Regions from separate parts of the Streptomyces sp. NPDC003456 genome, predicted to be linked through region 1. Evidence: riboswitches for the same ligand, from Rfam matches in the RefSeq annotation. Region 1 holds a riboswitch; the other holds the start of a gene.

What was found. Region 1 has a riboswitch for thiamine pyrophosphate ahead of thiC (phosphomethylpyrimidine synthase ThiC). Riboswitches for the same ligand answer to the same signal wherever they lie in the genome.
Region 2: linked by a shared signal. The riboswitch ahead of thiO (glycine oxidase ThiO) and the one ahead of thiC (phosphomethylpyrimidine synthase ThiC) in region 1 are both predicted to bind thiamine pyrophosphate.

The regions. Positions count from the first base shown of each region.
Region 1 covers NZ_JBIAOK010000006.1:465,704-469,632, forward strand. Annotated here, with positions in the region: gene ACFYWG_RS26475 (SsgA family sporulation/cell division regulator) at 1-161, shown strand, start outside; gene ACFYWG_RS26480 (YibE/F family protein) at 360-2,228, opposite strand; TPP riboswitch at 2,301-2,490, shown strand; gene thiC (phosphomethylpyrimidine synthase ThiC) at 2,483-3,929, shown strand, end outside.
Region 2 covers NZ_JBIAOK010000003.1:959,835-963,763, forward strand. Annotated here, with positions in the region: gene ACFYWG_RS15250 (thiazole synthase) at 1-500, opposite strand, end outside; gene thiS (sulfur carrier protein ThiS) at 503-703, opposite strand; gene thiO (glycine oxidase ThiO) at 700-1,872, opposite strand; TPP riboswitch at 1,870-1,981, opposite strand; gene ACFYWG_RS15265 (hypothetical protein) at 2,034-2,384, shown strand; gene ACFYWG_RS15270 (NAD(P)/FAD-dependent oxidoreductase) at 2,417-3,658, shown strand; gene ACFYWG_RS15275 (Rv2175c family DNA-binding protein) at 3,746-3,929, shown strand, end outside.

The DNA of each region.
Region 1 (3,929 bases):
GCGATCAGGCCCTCTTCCGCTCCTCGACAGCCCCGCTGGTGGCCTTCCTCGACCGCACCGACAAGCTGGTGCCGCTGGGGCAGGAGGGCTCGCTCGCCGACTTCGACGCGCATCTCGACGAGGCGCTGGACCGCATCCTCGCCGAGCAGGGCGCCGGCTGACCGAGCGTCCGCGCGGCACGGTGGAGTAACGCTTCGCCGGGGGCCGCCGGCGAAGCGGGAACGCTGTTGCCCGGTGCCGTGGTGACGGGCGACTCGGTGGCGCCACGCGGCAAGAGGCCGGACTGCCGTCGGCGAAGCGCCCCAAGCCGCGCCTGCGTCAGCGCTCGCGTCTTCGGTCCCTGCCCCTGAAGGGCACCGTCAGCGCTTGCGGCGTCGGCCCCTGCCTCCGCGCGCCGGTGCGGTCGCGGCCTCCGTGGCGGGTTGTGGTTCCGGGCGGTCCGCGGAGACCACGAGGGCTGCCAAGGCCGTGGTGACCGGCACCGAGGCGACCAGGCCGATCGAGCCGACCAGCGTGCGCACGATCTCCTCGGCGACCAGTTCGCTGTTCGCGACCGTCCCCACACTGCTCTGCGCGATGGAGAACAGCAGCAGCAACGGCAGCGCGGCACCCGCGTAGGCGAGGACGAGCGTGTTGACGACCGACGCGATGTGGTCGCGGCCGATCCGGATGCCCGCGCGGTACAGCCCGCGCCAGCCCATCGTCGGGTTGGCCTCGTGCAGCTCCCATACCGCCGAGGTCTGGGTGACCGTCACGTCGTCGAGCACGCCGAGCGAGCCGATGATGATGCCGGCGAGCAGCAGACCGCTCATGTCGATCGTCGGGTAGAGGCCGTGGATGAGGCCGGTGTTGTCGTCGGTGTTGCCGGTGAGGGCCGCCCAGTCGATGAACACCGAGCCCAGGAAGCCGATCAGCAGCAGCGAGATGAGGGTGCCGAGCACCGCCACCGAGGTCCGCGCGGACAGGCCGTGGCACAGGTACAGGGCGATGAGCATGATCGCGCTCGAACCCACCACCGCCACCAGCAGCGGGTTCGAGCCCTGCAGGATCGCGGGCAGGATGAAGAAGTTCAGCACCATGAAGCTGATGGCCAGCGAGATGAGGGCCATCAGCCCCCGCAGGCGCCCGACGACCACCACGGCGACCGCGAAGATGCCGGCGAGCAGGCTCAGAGGCAGCCGGCGGTCGACGTCCGTGACCGAGTACTGCAGGTCCTTCGGTGCGGAGGGCTCGTAGGCGACCACGACCCCCTGGCCCTCGCTCAACTGGCGGGACTGGTCGGGCTGGACGATCTCCGTGAACGTGCGGCCCTTGTCCTGGCCGGTGTCGATCCGGATCGTCGCCTTCTTGCAGGTGCCCGCCTCCTGCTGCACCGCGGAGGACCCCTCGGCGGTGGAGGTGTCGCCGGTCGGCGGGACACCCTGCGCCCCGGCCTCCTTGCAGCTCACCTCCACGACCTCGGTGACCGTGGCCTGCTGGGTCTGCCGGTCGAACCCGACTCCCGTGCGCTCGTGCGGCGGCGCACCGCCCGGCCAGAGAACGGCCAGTCCGACCAGGACGGCCGCGGCGAAGGGGATCAGGACCGCGGCGATGACCTTGCGCAGGTGCTGCGAGACGGGTGCGGCCGGACCGTGGCTGTGCGAGTGCCCGTGTCCGCCTCCCGGAACGGGACCGTCGCCGTGACCGCCGTGACCGCCCCCGTGGCCATGTCCGCTGCCCTGCCCGCCATTCTGGTCGCGGCCTGCGCCTTGTCCGCTGCCGGGTCCACCGTCACGTCCGCGACCCTGTCCGCTGCCGGGCCCGCCGTCGTGTCCACTGCCGTACCCGCCACCGTGCCCGCCACCGTGGTCGTGCCCGCCGTTGTGGCCTGCGCCGTGATCGTGGCCGCTGCCGGAACCGCGGCCGTCCCCGGGACCGTTCCCGAAGCCGTGGCGGAAGCCCGGAGCCCGTCCGCCGCTGGGTTCCGCGCCTGACCCCCGCTCATCGCGCGGCCCCTGCCCGAAGGCGCTGGACGGACCCTGGTTCTGCCAGTCACCCCGGGCGGGCCCCGGCCGCTGAGCCGGGGCGGAACCGCGCCCTTGCCCCACGACCGGCCCGTGTCCGGTGCCGGAGGCGAAGCCGTGGTCATCTCCCCGGCCGTTGCCGTTGCCGTTGCCGTTGCCGGCGCCGACGCCGGGGCCGCGGGGCGGCTCGGGCGGTGAATAGGGGGAGCGATGCGAGGTGGTCACCGACCGATCATCGCAAGAACGAGAGGGGCCCTCTGGTCACCGCGCCAGAATTGCCGCTAGCGTGGAGTCACCTTTTGTACACGCGGGAGCTCGGAGCACCGGGCTGAGAGGGCGCTGACCTTCGTCCCAGCGATGTTTCACATGAAACATCACCGAAGTCGAGTGATGTTTCCCACGGAACGTCGGAGGACGGAAGCCGCTGCGTCGACCGCCGAACCTGTTACCGGGTAATGCCGGCGTAGGGAGTAGGTCTCATGACCAACAAGGACGCACGCACGCCTGCCTCCGTTCGGGACGCACAGTCCGACGAGGCCGGGAAGTCCATCGGCTGGCACAAGGCGTACATCGAGGGCAGCCGCCCCGACCTGCGCGTGCCGGTCCGTCAGGTGCACCTCACCAACGGGCGGTCGGTCACGCTGTACGACACCTCCGGGCCATACACCGATCCGCTCGTCGAGACCGATGTCCGCAGGGGCTTGGCGCCGCTGCGTGAGAACTGGATCGTTGCCCGCGGCGACACCGAGGAGTACGCGGGCCGCCCCGTCCGTCCCGAGGACGACGGCATCAAGCACACCTCACCGCGCGGCGGTCTCCGCAACCTCGACGCCGTCTTCCCCGGACGCCCGCGCCAGCCGCGCCGCAGCCGGGACGGCAAGGCGGTCACCCAGCTCGCGTACGCGCGGCGAGGCGAGATCACCCCGGAGATGGAGTACGTGGCCCTCCGGGAGAACGTCTCTCCCGAGGTCGTGCGGGACGAGATCGCGGCGGGCCGCGCGGTGCTGCCGGCCAACGTCAACCACCCGGAGATCGAGCCGATGATCATCGGCAAGAGGTTCCTGGTGAAGGTCAACGCCAACATCGGCAACTCGGCCGTGACGTCCTCCATCGAGGAGGAGGTCGAGAAGATGACCTGGGCGACCCGCTGGGGCGCCGACACGGTCATGGACCTGTCCACCGGCCGCAACATCCACACCACGCGCGAGTGGGTGCTGCGCAACTCCCCCGTCCCCATCGGCACGGTGCCCCTCTACCAGGCCCTCGAGAAGGTCGACGGCCGGGCCGAGGAGCTGACCTGGGAGATCTACAAGGACACGGTCATCGAACAGGCCGAGCAGGGCGTGGACTACATGACCGTGCACGCGGGCGTGCGCCTCGCCTACGTGCCGCTCACCGCGAACCGCAAGACGGGCATCGTCTCCCGTGGAGGCTCGATCATGGCGGCCTGGTGCCTGGCGCACCACAAGGAATCGTTCCTGTACGAGAACTTCGAGGAGCTCTGCGAGATCCTCGCCGCGTACGACGTCACTTACTCGCTCGGCGACGGCCTCCGGCCCGGCTCCATCGCCGACGCCAACGACGAGGCGCAGTTCGCGGAGTTGAGGACGCTCGGGGAACTCAACCGGATCGCGAAGCGTTTCCACGTACAGACCATGATCGAGGGCCCGGGCCACGTCCCGATGCACAAGATCAAGGAGAACATCGACCTTCAGCAGGAGATCTGCGATGAAGCCCCGTTCTATACGCTCGGCCCGCTGACCACCGACGTCGCGCCCGCATACGACCACATCACCTCGGGCATCGGCGCCGCGATGATCGCCTGGTGGGGCACGGCGATGCTCTGTTACGTCACGCCCAAGGAGCACCTGGGCCTGCCGAACCGGGACGACGTGAAGACCGGCGTGATCACGTACAAGATCGCCG
Region 2 (3,929 bases), on a different contig from region 1:
GGGTTGCGGATGCCCAGTCCCGACCCGATCGGCGAGCCGAGCGGCATGACCGCCGCGCAGCCCACGTCCTCCAGCTTCCGCGCGAGCACCGGGTCGTCGTTGGTGTACGGCAGCACCGTGAAACCGTCGTCGACCAGTGTCTCGGCCGCGTCCAGCAGCTCGATCGGGTCCGGCAGCAGGGTGCGCTCGTCGGCGATGACCTCCAGTTTGACCAGGTCCGTGCCGAGGGCCTCGCGCGCGAGGCGGGCGGTGAGGACGGCCTCGCCGGCGGTGAAGCAGCCCGCCGTGTTGGGCAGCACCCTGATGCCGAGCCGGTCCAGGACGGACAGCACCGAGCCGTGCACGGAGGCGTCCACCCGGCGCATCGCCACCGTCGTCAGCTCCGTGCCGGAGGCGATCAGGGAGCGCTCCAGCACGTCGAGGCTGGGCGCCCCGCCGGTCCCCATGATCAGGCGGGAGGTGAAGGACGTGCCCCCGAGGACGAACGGATCGTCGGCCATGGTCAGCCTCCCTGGACGGCGGTGAGGACTTCCACGCGGTCCCCCTCGGACAGCGGCGTGGCGGTCCACTGCGTGCGCGGGACGACGGTTTCGTTGAGGGCGGCGGCCACCCCCGAGGGCGAGGTGGTGAGGGACCTCACGACGGCGTCGAGGGCCGTGCCGGGCCGGACGCGGCGGGGCTCGCCGTTGACGGAGATGTTCATGCGGGCTGCTCCGTGAGTGCGGGGGCGGTGCGGAAGCGCTCGGGGGTGAAGGGGCGGGCCTCGGCGGGCAGTTCGCCCGTGGTCAGGGCGTGCGCCAGGACGTCCCCGGTCACCGGTGTGAGCAGCACGCCGTTGCGGTGGTGGCCGGTGGCCAGCAGCAGTCCGTTGAGAGCCGTCGGGCCGAGCAGCGGGGCGTTGTCCGGGGAGGCGGGGCGCAGCCCGGCCCGGGTCTCGGTCAGCGGCAGTTCGGTGATGCCCGGCACCAGCTCGTGGGCGTCGCGCAGCAGCTCGTAGACGCCGCCCGCGGTGACGGTGGTGTCCCAGCCCAGCTCCTCGCTGGTCGCCCCGATCACCAGCTCGCCGCTCTCGCGCGGCACGAGGTAGACGTGGCTGCCGCGCACGACCGCGCGCACGGTGCGGCTCAGGAACGGCCCGTGCCGCGCCGGCATGGTCAGCCGCACGACCTGGCCCTTCACGGGCCGTACGGGCGGCAGCACCTCGTCCGGGACGCCCGCGAGCCGGCCGCTGAGGCTGCCCCCGGCCAGCACCACCCGCCCCGCGCCCAGCGCGGTCCCGTCGTCGGTGACCACACCCGCGGCCCGCTCCCGTACGACGGTGAGCCGCTCGGCCCAGGCGCGGTGCAGGGCCACCCCGGCCCGCTCGCACGCGGCGACCAGCGCCCCGGCCAGGCGCCGGGGGTCGATCTGGTGGTCGCCGTCGACCCGCAGCCCGCCGCGCACCCCCGGCGCGAGCATCGGCTCCAGCCGGCGGCACTCGCGACCCGACAGCCACTGCGAGTCCAGCCCCGACCGCTGCTGGAGGGCGTGCAGTTCACGCAGGTGCGCCCGGTCGTCGGCGTCGAGGGCGACGGCCAGGGTGCCGCAGCGGCGGTAGCCGAGGTCGTGCCCGGTCAGTTCGGTCAGCTCGGCCGCGAAGTCCGGATAGCGGCGGGCGGAGGCGAGGTTCAGCCCCAGCAGGGTCTGCTCGCCGTAGTGCAGTTCCGTGACGGCGGCCAGCATCCCGGCGGCGACCTGGGCGGCCCCGCCGCCGGGTTCGGGATCCACCAGGGCCGTGGTGAACCCGCGCTGCGCGGCCCGCCAGGCCGTGACCAGGCCGATGATCCCGCCCCCGACGACGAGGACGTCCGGTGTGGTGGACGTGCGCGACATGGGCGTCCAGCCCCTCCCTTCGCCGGCATGACCCGGATCAGGTTCGTACGGTCGGAGGCCGCCAGCCTCCCTCTCAGCCCGGTGCGTCCGGGCTCCCGCGAGTGCTCTACGTTGGCCACCCTAGCCCGATCCCGCACCCCGCAGTAAGGGAGCCTCCGCGCATGGCCCGATCCCTCGACGGTCTCGTCCTCGCCCCGGTCGCCGACCAGGCACCCGGCCAGGTCGGGACGTCCACCCGGTTCACCTACCACGAGCGGGAGGGCCAGGTCTGGGCCGACTACGCGGGCGGGGACGTCGTACGCGGGCATCTCGTGGGTATCCGGGAGGGTGACAGGCTCGACTTCCGCTACGTCCAGCTCCGGCGGGACGGCACCACCGCCTCGGGGCACTGCGTCTCGACGGTCGTGGAGCTGCCCGACGGGCGGGTGCGGCTGGAGGAGACCTGGGAGTGGGAGTCCCGGCCGGGCAGCGGCACGAGCGTTGTGGAGCAGGTCACGGCGCACGAGCACTGACTGACGAAGCGTCAGGTGTCTATGGTGATCAGGTGAGCGAGCAGACGCAGGAACCAGGCCCGTCCGCGCCGCGGCGCGTGGTCGTGGCGGGCGCGGGCATGGCCGGGGTGCAGACCGCGGTCGCCCTGCGCGAGCAGGGCTTCACCGGCACCGTGACCCTGATCGGCGCGGAACCCCACCAGCCCTACGACCGCCCGCCGTTGTCCAAGGCCGTCCTGCTCGGCAAGGCCGAGGGCTCCGCCTTCGACGTGGACTTCGAGGCCCTGGGCATCGGACTGCGCCTCGGCTGCGAGGTGCTGGGCCTGCGCCCCGGCGACCACGAACTGGACACCGAGGTGGGACCGGTGCCCTACGACGTCCTGGTCGTCGCGACCGGCGCCGAACCGGTCCGGCTGCCCGGCACGCAGGACGTGCCCGGTGTGCACCTGCTGCGCACCCTGGACGACGCCGAGCGGCTGCGGCCGGTGCTGGCCGCCCGGCACGAGATCGTGGTCGTCGGCGCGGGCTGGATCGGCGCGGAGTTCGCCACGGCCGCGCGCGAGGCCGGCTGCTCGGTGACCGTCGTGGAGGCCGCCGGCCGTCCCCTCGCCGACGCCCTGCCCCCCGAGGTCGCCGCGCCGATGGCCCGCTGGTACGCCGACGCGGGCGCCTCCCTGCGCACCCACGCGCGCGTGCAGCGGGTCGAGCCCGGCGCGGTCGTCCTGGACGACGGCTCGCGGCTGCCCGCGGAGGCGGTGGTGGTGGGCATCGGCGCCCGACCCGCCACGGCCTGGCTGTCCGGATCCGGTGTGGCCCTCGGCGCCCACGGCGAGGTCGTCGCCGACGCGCACCTGCGCACCGGCGTACCGGACGTGTACGCGGTCGGCGACTGCGCCTCCTTCCCCTCGGGCCGCTACGGCGAGCGCCTGCTGGTGCACCACTGGGACAACGCCCTGCAGGGGCCGCGCACGGTCGCCGCGAACATCGTCGGCCGCGCCTCGGGCGCACCGCCCGCGGTGTACGACCCGGTGCCGTACTTCTGGTCCGAGCAGTTCGGCCGGTTCGTGCAGTACGCCGGGCACCACGCGGCCGCCGACGCGCTGCTGTGGCGGGGCGACCCGTCCGGGCCGGCCTGGACGGTGTGCTGGCTGCGGGGCGAGCGGCTGGTCGCCCTGCTGGCGGTCGGCCGCCCCCGGGACCTGGCGCAGGGCCGCCGCCTGATCGAGTCGGGCACGCCGATGAACCCGGTGCTGCTGGCGGACCCGGCCAGGCCGATGAAGGCCGCCACGGCCTGAGGACGCGGCCGGAGCGGAGCGGGCCGTTCCGCCCGGGTGGACCGGGTCGGCTTCCGACTGTCGGTGGCGGATGGCAGGCTTGTTCCCGTGACCGAGATTGACGCAAAGATCGATGCTCTCGTCCCCGCCTGGCTCACCCTCCCCGACATCGCCGAGCAGCTCGGCGTCGAGGTGACGCGTGTGCGGCAGCTGGTCAAGGAGGGCCAGCTCATCGCCGTACGCCGCGGTGAGAACCGCGCGCTGCACGTCCCCGCCGCCTTCATCGACGGGG